One region of the Streptomyces sp. NPDC059443 genome, then DNA from elsewhere that is predicted to be linked to it. Evidence: predicted binding sites of a transcription regulator. Region 1 holds the regulator's gene; the other holds the start of a gene.
What was found. The regulator HspR, encoded in region 1, represses chaperone genes until heat shock. The targets are predictions, from matches to a motif close to TTGAGNNNNNNNNNCTCAA.

Region 1 (6,032 bases):
CCGTCATCACCAACGCCGAGGGCGCCAGGACCACGCCGTCCGTCGTCGCCTTCGCCAAGAACGGCGAGGTCCTCGTCGGCGAGGTGGCCAAGCGCCAGGCGGTCACGAACGTGGACCGGACCATCCGCTCCGTCAAGCGCCACATGGGCACTGACTGGAAGATCAACCTGGATGGCAAGGACTTCAACCCGCAGCAGATGAGCGCCTTCATCCTGCAGAAGCTGAAGCGCGACGCCGAGGCGTACCTGGGCGAGAAGGTCACGGACGCGGTCATCACCGTCCCGGCCTACTTCAACGACTCCGAGCGTCAGGCGACGAAGGAGGCCGGTGAGATCGCGGGCCTCAACGTCCTGCGCATCGTCAACGAGCCGACCGCCGCCGCCCTGGCCTACGGTCTCGACAAGGACGACCAGACCATTCTCGTCTTCGACCTCGGTGGCGGCACCTTCGACGTGTCGCTCCTTGAGATCGGCGACGGCGTCGTCGAGGTCAAGGCCACCAACGGTGACAACCACCTCGGTGGCGACGACTGGGACCAGCGCGTCGTCGACTACCTGGTGAAGCAGTTCCAGAACGGCCACGGCGTCGACCTGTCCAAGGACAAGATGGCGCTCCAGCGTCTGCGCGAGGCCGCCGAGAAGGCGAAGATCGAGCTGTCCTCCTCCACGGAGACCTCGATCAACCTGCCCTACATCACGGCTTCCGCCGAGGGCCCGCTGCACCTGGACGAGAAGCTCACCCGCGCCCAGTTCCAGCAGCTGACCGCGGACCTGCTCGACCGCTGCAAGAACCCGTTCCACAACGTCATCAAGGACGCCGGCATCCAGCTGTCCGAGATCGACCACGTGGTCCTGGTCGGCGGCTCCACCCGCATGCCGGCCGTCGCCGAGCTCGTCAAGGAGCTCACCGGCGGTCAGGACGCCAACAAGGGCGTCAACCCGGACGAGGTCGTCGCCCTCGGCGCGACCCTCCAGGCGGGCGTTCTCAAGGGTGAGGTCAAGGACGTCCTGCTCCTCGACGTGACCCCGCTGTCCCTCGGTATCGAAACCAAGGGCGGCATCATGACCAAGCTCATCGAGCGCAACACCACGATCCCGACCAAGCGGTCCGAGATCTTCACGACGGCCGAGGACAACCAGCCGTCCGTGCAGATCCAGGTCTACCAGGGCGAGCGCGAGATCGCGGCGTACAACAAGAAGCTCGGCATGTTCGAGCTGACCGGCCTGCCGCCGGCCCCCCGTGGCATCCCGCAGATCGAGGTCTCCTTCGACATCGACGCGAACGGCATCATGCACGTCACGGCCAAGGACCTCGGCACGGGCAAGGAGCAGAAGATGACCGTCACCGGCGGCTCTTCGCTCGCCAAGGACGAGGTCGACCGCATGCGCCAGGAGGCGGAGCAGTACGCGGACGAGGACTCCCGTCGCAAGGAGGCGGCCGAGTCCCGCAACCAGGGCGAGCAGCTCGTCTACCAGACGGAGAAGTTCGTCAAGGACAACGAGGACAAGGTCCCGGCCGAGGTCAAGGACGAGGTCGAGGCCTCCATCGCCGAGCTGAAGGAGAAGCTCAAGGGCGAGGACACCGCCGAGATCCGCACCGCGACCGAGAAGCTCGCCGCCGTCAGCCAGAAGCTCGGCCAGGCGATCTACGCCGACGCCCAGGCCGCCCAGGGTGCCGCCGGTGCCGCGGGCGCCGAGGGTGCTCACCAGGCCAAGGCCGACGACGACGTCGTCGACGCCGAGATCGTCGACGACGAGAAGCCGAAGGGCGGCGCTGCCTGATGTCGGAGGAGACCCCGGGCTTCGAAGAGAAGCCCGAAGTCCCCACCGGCGCAGGCGCGGAAGACGCAGCCGCCGAGCCGAAGACCGCTGGTTCCTCCAAGGAGGAGCCGGCGGCCCCGGCCGGGGACGCAGCAGCAGCGGCAGCCGCGGACGTGGCCCTCCTGGCCCAGCTGGACCAGGCCCGTACGGCGCTCAACGAGCGCACCACGGACCTCCAGCGGCTCCAGGCGGAGTACCAGAACTACCGCCGCCGGGTGGAGCGGGACCGGATCGCCGTCAAGGAGATCGCGGTCGCGGCCCTCCTGACGGAGCTCCTCCCGACCCTGGACGACATCGGCCGGGCGCGGGAGCACGGCGAACTGGTCGGCGGCTTCAAGTCGGTGGCCGAATCGCTGGAGACCGCCGCGGCCAAGATGGGCCTGCAGCAGTTCGGCAAGGAGGGCGAGCCCTTCGACCCGACGATCCACGAGGCCCTGATGCACTCGTACGCGCCGGACGTCACGGAGGACACCTGCGTGGCGATCCTTCAGCCGGGGTACCGGATCGGCGAGCGTACGATCCGTCCCGCACGGGTCGCGGTGGCCGAGCCCCAGCCGGGCGCGGCGCCGAAGTCCGAGGCGGCGGAGGCCGACACGCCGTCGGACAAGGACGCGGATGCCCCCGAAAAGGGCTGACGCTGAACACGTAGTCACAGCAGAGGCAGCGCGAGAGGAGGGACACCGGGGATGAGCACGAAGGACTTCGTCGAGAAGGACTACTACAAGGTCCTCGGTGTCCCCAAGGACGCCACCGAGGCCGAGATCAAGAAGGCGTACCGGAAGCTCGCCCGCGAGTTCCACCCGGACGCCAACAAGGGCGACTCCTCGGCCGAGGAGCGCTTCAAGGAGATCTCCGAGGCGAACGACATCCTCGGGGACGCCAAGAAGCGCAAGGAGTACGACGAGGCCCGCGCCCTGTTCGGCAACGGAGGCTTCCGCCCCGGACCGGGCGGGGCCGGCGGCTCGTTCAACTTCGACCTCGGTGACCTCTTCGGAGGCCAGCAGCAGGGCGGCGCGGGCGGCGGCTTCGGCGGCGGTCTGGGCGACGTCTTCGGCGGCCTGTTCAACCGCGGCGGCGCCGGCCCGGGTGCGGGGACCCGTACCCAGCCGCGTCGCGGCCAGGACATCGAGTCGGAGGTCACCCTCTCCTTCACGGAGGCGGTGGACGGGGCCACGGTCCCGCTCCGGATGTCCTCGCAGTCGCCCTGCAAGGCCTGTTCGGGCACCGGCGACAAGAACGGCACGCCCCGTGTGTGCCCGACCTGCGTCGGCACCGGCCAGGTCTCCCGGGGCAGCGGCGGTGGTTTCTCGCTGACCGACCCCTGCGCGGACTGCAAGGGCCGCGGCCTGATCGCCGAGACCCCCTGCGACGTCTGCAAGGGCAGCGGCCGGGCCCGCAGCTCCCGGACCATGCAGGTCCGGATCCCGGCGGGGGTCTCCGACTCCCAGCGGATCCGGCTGCGCGGCAAGGGCGCTCCGGGCGAGCGCGGAGGCCCGTCCGGCGATCTGTACGTGGTCGTGCACGTCGACGGCCACCCGGTCTTCGGCCGCAGGGACGACAACCTCACGGTGACCGTTCCGGTGTCGTTCGCGGAGGCGGCCCTGGGCGCCGACATCAAGGTCCCGACCTTGAACGGTCCCTCGGTGACGCTGAAGCTGCCGCCGGGCACCCCCAACGGCCGTACGATGCGGGCCCGCGGCAAGGGAGCGGTCCGCAAGGACGGCACCCGCGGCGACCTGCTCGTCACGGTGGAGGTCGCGGTCCCGACCGAGCTGAACGACAAGGCCCGCGAGGCCTTGGAGTTGTACCGCGAGGCGATGGAGTCCGAGGACCCGCGCTCCGCGCTGTTCGAGTCCGCGAAGGGAGCATGACATGGACGGCCGCCGTAGGAGCCATTACCAGCTCACCGACGAGACCCCGGTCTACGTGATCTCGGTGGCCGCCCAGCTCTCGGGGCTGCATCCGCAGACCCTGCGCCAGTACGACCGCCTCGGCCTGGTCTCCCCGGACCGTACGGCCGGGCGCGGCCGGCGCTACTCGGCCCGCGACATCGAACTGCTCCGCACGGTGCAGGCGCTGTCCCAGGACGAGGGCATCAACCTGGCCGGCATCAAGCGGATCATCGAACTGGAGAACCAGGTCGCCGCGCTCCAGCAGCGCGTGGCCGAGCTCTCCAGCGCCGTCGACGGGGCCGCCGCCGTGCTCCAGCAGCGCGAGGCCCAGGTCCACGCCTCGTACCGGCGCGACCTGGTCCCGTACCAGCCGCCGGTCCCGGGCAACGCCCTGGTCGTCTGGCGCCCCAAGCGCCCGACGGACTGAGCGGAACGCGTAGCGGGGCCCGTAGCCCCGCCCGTACGCGCAGAGGCCCCGCCCGGACCCTTCTCGAAGGGCCCGGGCGGGGCCTCTGTGCGTCTCCGCCGGCCGCATCCGGCCGCAATCCCGGCCGTAGCCGTCAGCGCGGCTCCGTAAGCCCCCCGGCGTCCCCGGGACCCGAGTCGTGCAGGATGCCGGACTCGGCGATGAGGTAGCCCAGCTGGGCCCTGCTGCCGCTGCCCAGGGCGGTGGCCAGTTTCGCGATGTGCGCGCGGCAGGTGCGCACGTTCATGCCCAGGCGCCGGGCGATGGCCTCGTCGACGTGCCCCTCGATGAGGAGGTGGGCGATGGAGCGCTGCACTCCGGAGATCCCGTCCGGGCTGTGCGTGTACGTGACCTTGTCGTTCAGCGGTACGGCCCTGCGCCACAGCTGCTCGAAGACCTTGATGAGGTACTCGATCAGTCCCGGGTGCCGCAGTTCCAGGGCGACCCGCCGATCGTGGCTCGCGGGGATGAAAGCCACCGTGCGGTCGAAGATCATGAGACGCTCGATCAGTTCCTCCAGCGTGCGGATCTCCACCTTGCCCGTGGAGATCCTGTCCACGTAGGCGAGCGTGCCCTGGCTGTGCCGCACAGTGTGTTGGTAGAGCGTGCGGATCTTCACCCCGCGGTCGATCATCGGCGAGGCGCGCTCCAGGGACTGGCTGAGGCTGAACGTCGGCCGGGCGCCACCCGGTTGGACGGTCAGCGCCTCGGTGTGACACTCGGCGGTGGCCAGATCGATGGCGGCGTTGATCTGGTCGAATCCCTCCAGCACCGTGATGGCGTGGGTGTTGGCGGGGCTCTGGGCGCTGAGGGCGAGGAACGGCTCGAACGCGTCGGTGAGATCCACGGCGGTGCGCCTACGGTCCTGGATCTCTCGTTCGATCGGGTGAAGCCGTTGGGCGAGTGCGACGGACGGGGGAACCGCGCGCAGTTGGTTCGCGTCGTCCGGGTCGGGGCGCAGCAGGGCGAATTCGAGCAGGCAGGGGGCGTTCTTGACTTCACCGCGGGCGACGCGGCCGGTGCCCAGAGCCGCTGCGTAGAGTCGGGTTCCCTCGGCGCACATCTCCGTGACGGGGTGGTGATGTGTCGGGTTTGTTGTGCTTTGCGGCAAATCTCCACCCCCCAGGGTCCTGAACATGTAAGAACATGATGCATCGTCCCTGTGGCACTGACGTGCCTGAATGAGCCATCGTCTGTCAGTGCGGGGGAGAAGATTCCATCAAGTGAGGACGAAGCCGACCATGTATCAGAGAATGCTTCGCTCGGCGCTTGCCGTTGTTTTCTCCGTCGTCGCGATTTTTGGGGCAGTCGTCGCCGTCAATGGGGACACGGGAAGCGCTGATGTCAGTGCGGGTTCGCCCGCTGTGGTGAAGGTCGGGAACGACTTCGGCTGGGACACCATCCCTGCGCAGGTCTCCTGATGACCCCCGACGACCGCGGCTTCCGCCGTGAAATGGCATCGGCATACCGCTCCGGCTGGCAGTTCATCGATCTGACCAGTGCCATTCCTTATGCCGGCGATTCGTTGAAGGTCACCCTCTTCGGCCAGCCGATCGTCGTGGTGCGCGAGGAGGACGAGGACGTCCGCGCCTACCGGTGCCTGCGTCGCCCGCGAGGCGCGCCGCAGCCCGTGCGTTGCGAGGTCCGGTACGGCATGGTCTTCGTCAATCTGGATCAACGTGATCACCAGCTCTTCGAGCCCGAAACCACCGCCACCCCCCGCAGTGCCTGACGCGATTCCCCCGTCGTCACAGATCGCTCAGGCGCTACCCCCACACAGCGGCGGGGGGGGGGGGGGCCCGCTGGACCTCAACACCGATGGTCCGGGGGTGGTTGGTGGGGGGGTAGTATTTA
Region 2 (6,032 bases), on a different contig from region 1:
CATGGTGGTGGGCTGCTGGCTGCACGAGTTCGCCGTACTGGCCCTGCCCGCGCACGCCTTCACCGCGTGGCGCTCGCGCGGCTGGCGGTGGGGCGCGGCCGCCGTCGTGGCCGCGCTGCTGCCGCTCGCCCTGGTCAGCGCGCGGCAGGCGCAGCAGCAGCTGGGCTGGCTCGGACGGCCGGGCTGGCAGGACTGGGCGGCGTACGGGGTCCTCGCGGCGGCAGCGCTGGCGTTGGCCAGGGGGGCCGCGCCGGGCCTCGTACGCGTGGCGCTGCCGCTCGCGCTGCTGCCGCCCGGGGTGCTGCTCGCGGTCTCGCTGGTGCACCCCTGGTACGTGGACCGGTACGTGCTCTACGCGCTCGCCGGTCTCGCCCTCCTCGCGGGGAACCGGCTCGCGCGGGTACGGCGGCCCGTGCGGGCCCGGGACTGGTGGCCCTGGCTGCTGGCCGGGGCGCTCCTGGTCCCCGTGGGGTTCTGGTCCGCGTGGCTGCGTACCCCCGAGAGCCGCAAGGACGACGTGCTCGCCGTGGCGGCGGCGGTGCGCGAGCGGGCCCGGCCGGGGGACGCGGTGCTCTTCCTCCCCGCCCGGCGGCGCGAATGGCTGCTGTCCTCGCCGGAGGTCTACGGGTCCCTGCGCGACCTCGCCCTGTCCCGCACCCCGGCGGCTTCGCGGAGCCTCCAGGGGGTGGAGGGGACCGCGCGGCAGATCCGCGAGGCCCTGCTCGACCCGTCCACCGAGCGGGTGGTGGCCCTGCTGGACCCCCCGGGCCAGCCACTGGACGGAGACCCGGCGGAGTCGGTGAAACGGCAGACCCTGGTCTCCTCCTTCGACCTGTGCTCGGTGACGGAGGTCCGCGGCGCCCGCGTGGCCCTCTTCGCCCGGCCGGGGGGCTGCGCGCAGGAGCCGTAGGAGGATGAGCCGGAGGGGGCCGGTGAGCCGGGGCCCGTCGACTTCTGCCGGAGGTGTCGTATGACAACCGCATCCCGTTCCCACCCCCACCCCCACCTCCACTCCCTGGTGCCGCCCGGCCCGCTCGTCGGCGGCGACTGGCTCGCGGAGCGCCTCGGGGCTCCCGGGCTGGTCGTCTTCGACGCCTCCGTCGGCGGTCACCGGGACACCGCCCGCCGCATCCCGGGCGCCCGGCCGTTCGACCTCGACGGCGACCTGTCCGACCACGGAGCCGCCGCCCCGCACACCATGCCGGGCGCCGAGGCCTTCGCCGGGGCGATGCGCGCCCTCGGCGTCGACGACGGCAGCACGGTCGTCGCGTACGACGGCGCCGGGATCTACTCCAGCGCTCGCGCCTGGTGGATGCTGCGCGCCATGGGCTTCGACCGGATCGCCGTCCTCGACGGCGGGCTCCCCGCGTGGCTCGCCGCGGGGCGGCCGGTGGAGGAGCGCGCGGCGGCGTACGAGGGCCCCCGCGGCTCCTTCACCGCCCGCCCCCGCGCCGGGCTCCTGGTGGACGCCGCCACCGTCTCGGCGGCCCTGGCCGATCCGGCCGCCGCCGTGCTCGACGCCCGCACCCGCGAACGCTTCGCCGGTACCGCCCCCGAACCGCGCCCGGGCCTGCGAGGCGGCCACATGCCGGGCGCGGTCAGCCTCCCCTTCGGGGAACTCCAGGACGCCGACGGCCTGATGCGCCCCGCCGCCGAGCTCCGCGAGGCGATCGGGGCGGTGGCGGGGGACCGGGAGCGGCTCTACTTCAGCTGCGGATCCGGGGTCACGGCGTGCGTGCTCGCCCTCGGCGCGGAACTCGCCGGGTACGGGCGGCTCGCGGTGTACGACGGCTCCTGGAGCGAGTGGGGCATGCCGTCACCGGACCGGCCGGTGGTGACGGGGGCCGAAGCCGGTCCGTAGCGGCGGGGGGTGCCTGGGTCCGGCTCCGGGGTGGTGCTAACCCCACCAGGATTCGGGCACGGGCACCATGGCCGCCGTACCCGCCCCGCGGGCACGATCGTAGACATGACGCTGACTGTTCGTACCGCCGCCGCCTCCACCGCCGTCGCCCTCGCCGCGGGCCTCCTCCTCACCGGTTGCTCCCTCTCCATCGGCCCGCAGAAGAGCGCGAGTTCCGACGCCACCGTCTCGGAGGCCGTCACCGCGGTCGCCGTGCCGGATGCCCGCAGCGGTGACATCAAGGTCACCGTCGGCTCCGGTCCGGGGGTCGTCGTCCACCGCACCGTCCACTACCGCGGCGACACCAAGCCCGAGCCCGCCCAGCAGGTCTCGGGGGGCGTGCTGACCCTCACCAACGGGGACTGCTCGAACCAGTGCTCCGTCGACTACCGCCTGGAGGTGCCGGCCTCGGCCAAGGTCGAACTCCACAGCGACAGCGGGGACATCACGGTGACCGGGGTGGCCGCGGCCGGCCTCGAATCCTCCTCGGGCGAGGTCAAGGCCGACGGGATCGCCGGCCCGCTGAAGATCCGTACCTCCTCGGGGGAGATCACCGCCGGGAACCTGTCCGGTCAGGCCGTGGAGGCCCGATCCGATTCCGGCGCCGTCACCCTGGCCTTCGCGAAGGCCCCGGCCTCGGTCGCGGTGGAATCCACCTCGGGCAGCGCGAAGCTGAAGGTCCCTTCGGCCCCGTACCGGGTCGATGTCTCCACCGATTCCGGCGCCCGCAAGATCACCATCCCCACGGACCCGTCCGCCCCGTCCCACCTCTCGGCGAAGACCACCTCGGGCGACATCCAGATATCGGCGGCCTGAGGCCTCCGGCTACCGCCTCAGGGGGCGAACCGCGGAGCCCTACGCCTGCTGCGGCGCGAGGACGGCCCGCAGTTCACCTATCCCGGCCCGCCAAGGCCCGGGCCGTTCCGTCTCCTCCCAGAGCTCCATGAGCTCGGAGGGCCCGGTGACCACCCGGTCGAGGGCTCTGACGGCAACCGTGCGCAGGTCACCGGAGAGCCGGGGCAGGGGCAGATCCGGGCCGTAGGCCGTGGTGACGGGCGTGCCGTCGGGGCACTGCGCGGCAACCAGCGCAGCCGCGGCGACCGCCTTCGCCGCGATGTCCTGGTCGAGGTAGTCAAGAGTGTCGACCACTTCCGCGAGGGCGCCGCGGATGCGGGCCTCGCGCTCGTTCTCCGGCGCGTCGTCGAGGCCTCCGCAGAAGTCCGCGGCGGTGTCGTTGTCGAAGGGGCCGACGTCCCAGGTGCCCATGTTCTTCTCCCGTTCGTGGTGCTCGTGGTGATGTCCGTGGATCGTCGCAGCGGCCACTGACAACGCCGCGGGTTCCTGTGCACCGATGACCGCGACGGTCCGCAGCGGTGCGCGCGCCGGGCGGCCCCTCAGGAATCGGCTGGCGAGCCGGTCTCGGTTCCGGGCAGATCGACCTCGCACCTCTCGGGAGGTGATGGGGGATCAGGCGATGTCCGGCATGCCTTGGACGGGTGACGACCGCGGCCACGACGACGAGGTCCAAGGGCGCCGGCTGCGCCTGCTGAACCGGTCCACGGGCGAGCCCGGCTACCGGGACGACCGGTACTCCGAGCAATGCGGGGAGTGCCGGTTCTGGCTCGCGCTCGGCGGGTAGCACCCGCGCGCGGGGTTACTCGTGGCGGGCGAGCTTGACGGCGGAGACCAGCAGGATCGCGGCCAGCGCGGGGATGAGGAGCACGTCGGGGAAGACTCCGAGCAGCAGCCCGCCCAGGACCGCCCCAGCGATCGAGCCCGCGACCATGACCAAGGCGAAGCGGCGGTTGGCGCCCAGTACGGCGAAGCTGCCGTCGCGGCTGTAGCGGGCGAAGGCCACCAACATCGTCGGCAGCGACACCAGCAGGGACAGGCTCCCCGCGGTCTTGATGTCCTGCCCGAAGAGCAACACGATCGTCGGGATCAGCAGCTCGCCGCCGGCCACGCCCATGATGGCCGCGACCACCCCGATGCCGAACCCGGCCGTCACCCCGAGCGGCACCTGTGCCCACAGCGGCAGGTCGAGGGTCCCCAGCGTGGAGAAGTGCGTGAACAGCAGGGCCCCGGCCATCAGCACCATCAGCGCGGCCAGCACCTCGTAGAGGGTGGAGGAGCGCATCCGCACCGCCCACGAGGCCCCGGCCCAGGCGCCCAGCAGGCTCCCGGCGAGCAGGTTGACCGCCACGCCGATCGCCGCCCCGGCTCCGAACACCACGGGCATCGAGTGCGTCGAGCGCAACGGAGCGAGGGGCCGGTCAGTGGCCATGGCAGGAATCCTCCCCGGTGGTGACCCCCGCCTACTACCAACGGCCCGCACCTTCGGGGGAAGGCACCGCGACCCCTGTTCGCCCCGGGCGAACGGGGGTTGGGGAACATTGGGGGGCGCATGTGCATTGAGTCGGCATAGCTCAACTTCACTGCCGGAGGGAAGATCATGGCTTCGACGTCCGTAACGCTCACTCTGCCCGTGCTGCCGCTCGACGACGAGGTCGTGCTGCCTGGAATGGTCGTACCGCTGGACCTGACCGACTCCGAGGCCCGGGGGGCCGTGGAGGCGGCGCAGGCCGCCGCCGGGAGCGGGAAGCCGCGGGTGCTGCTCGTGCCGCGGGTCGACGGGAAGTACACCGGGACCGGGGTGCTCGGCACCGTCGAGCAGGTGGGACGGCTGTCGGACGGGGACCCGGGGGCGCTGATCCGGGGGCGCGGGCGGGTCCGCATCGGGGCCGGGACCACCGGGCCCGGGGCGGCGCTCTGGGTCGAGGGCGAGACCGTGGACGAGAGCGTCCCGGATCCGCTGCCCGGGGCCGTCACCGAGCTCATCAAGGAGTACAAGGCGCTCGCCACCAGCTGGCTCAAGAAGCGCGGGGCCTGGCAGGTCGTCGACCGGGTCCAACAGATCGAAGGGGTGTCTGCGCTCGCCGACAACTCCGGCTACTCGCCCTTCCTGAGCGTGGCTCAGAAGGTGGAGCTCCTGGAGACCGCCGACCCGGTCGCGCGGCTCAAGCTCGCGGTCAAGGCGCTCAGCGACCACCTCGCCGAACAGGACGTCGCCGAGTCCATCGCCAAGGACGTCCAGGACGGGGTCGACAAGCAGCAGCGGGAGTTCCTGCTCAAGCGTCAGCTGGAGGCGGTCCGCAAGGAACTGCGCGAGCTCGGCGGCGAGAAGGAGGGCGAGGAGTCCGACGACTACCGCGTCCGCGTCGAGGCCGCCGACCTGCCCGAGAAGGTACGGGAGGCCGCGCTCAAGGAGGTCGACAAGCTGGAGCGGTCCAGCGACCAGTCCCCCGAGGGCTCCTGGATCCGCACCTGGCTGGACACCGTGCTCGAACTGCCCTGGAACGAGCGGACCGAGGACGAGTACGACATCCGCGGCGCCCGGGCCGTCCTGGACGCAGAGCACGCCGGGCTGGGCGACGTGAAGGACCGGATCACCGAGTACCTCGCGGTGCGCAAGCGCCGCTCCGAGCGGGGTATGGGAGTCGTGGGCGGCCGCCGCGGCGGGGCCGTGCTGGCGCTCGTGGGCCCTCCGGGGGTCGGCAAGACCTCCCTCGGCGAGTCCGTGGCCCACGCCATGGGACGCAAGTTCGTCCGCGTCGCGCTGGGCGGGGTCCGGGACGAGGCCGAGATCCGCGGCCACCGGCGTACGTACGTGGGCGCGCTGCCCGGCCGGATCGTCCGGGCCATCAAGGAGGCCGGGTCGATGAACCCGGTCGTGCTCCTCGACGAGATCGACAAGGTCGGCTCCGACTTCCGCGGGGACCCGGCGGCGGCGCTGCTGGAGGTGCTCGACCCTGCCCAGAACCACACCTTCCGGGACCACTACCTGGAGGTCGAACTCGACCTGAGCGATGTCGTGTTCCTGGCCACCGCCAATGTCCTGGAGGCCATCCCCGAGGCCCTCGCCGACCGCATGGAGCTCGTCCGGCTCGACGGCTACACCGAGGACGAGAAGGTGGTCATCGCCCGTGACCACCTGCTGCCCCGCCAGCTGGAGCGCGCCGGCCTCGGCGCGGAGGAAGTGGTGCTGGAGGAGGGCGCGCTGCGCAAGCTGGCGGGGGAGTACACCCGCGAGGCGGGCGTACGCACCCTGGAGCGTTCCATCGCCCGGCTGCTG

Region 2: the regulator HspR is predicted to act here: its motif matches at 4,312-4,330, upstream of lon (endopeptidase La).

The regions. Positions count from the first base shown of each region.
Region 1 is NZ_JBHYVM010000008.1:83,662-89,693, forward strand. It holds gene dnaK (molecular chaperone DnaK) at 1-1,781, shown strand, start outside; gene grpE (nucleotide exchange factor GrpE) at 1,781-2,455, shown strand; gene dnaJ (molecular chaperone DnaJ) at 2,507-3,691, shown strand; gene ACFXDJ_RS10415 (heat shock protein transcriptional repressor HspR) at 3,693-4,139, shown strand; gene ACFXDJ_RS10420 (helix-turn-helix transcriptional regulator) at 4,273-5,316, opposite strand; gene ACFXDJ_RS10425 ((2Fe-2S)-binding protein) at 5,599-5,910, shown strand.
Region 2 is NZ_JBHYVM010000037.1:31,112-37,143, reverse strand. It holds gene ACFXDJ_RS29315 (hypothetical protein) at 1-910, shown strand, start outside; gene ACFXDJ_RS29310 (sulfurtransferase) at 971-1,861, shown strand; gene ACFXDJ_RS29305 (DUF4097 family beta strand repeat-containing protein) at 1,967-2,716, shown strand; gene ACFXDJ_RS29300 (DUF4259 domain-containing protein) at 2,756-3,166, opposite strand; gene ACFXDJ_RS29295 (hypothetical protein) at 3,375-3,539, shown strand; gene ACFXDJ_RS29290 (sulfite exporter TauE/SafE family protein) at 3,555-4,184, opposite strand; gene lon (endopeptidase La) at 4,353-6,032, shown strand, end outside.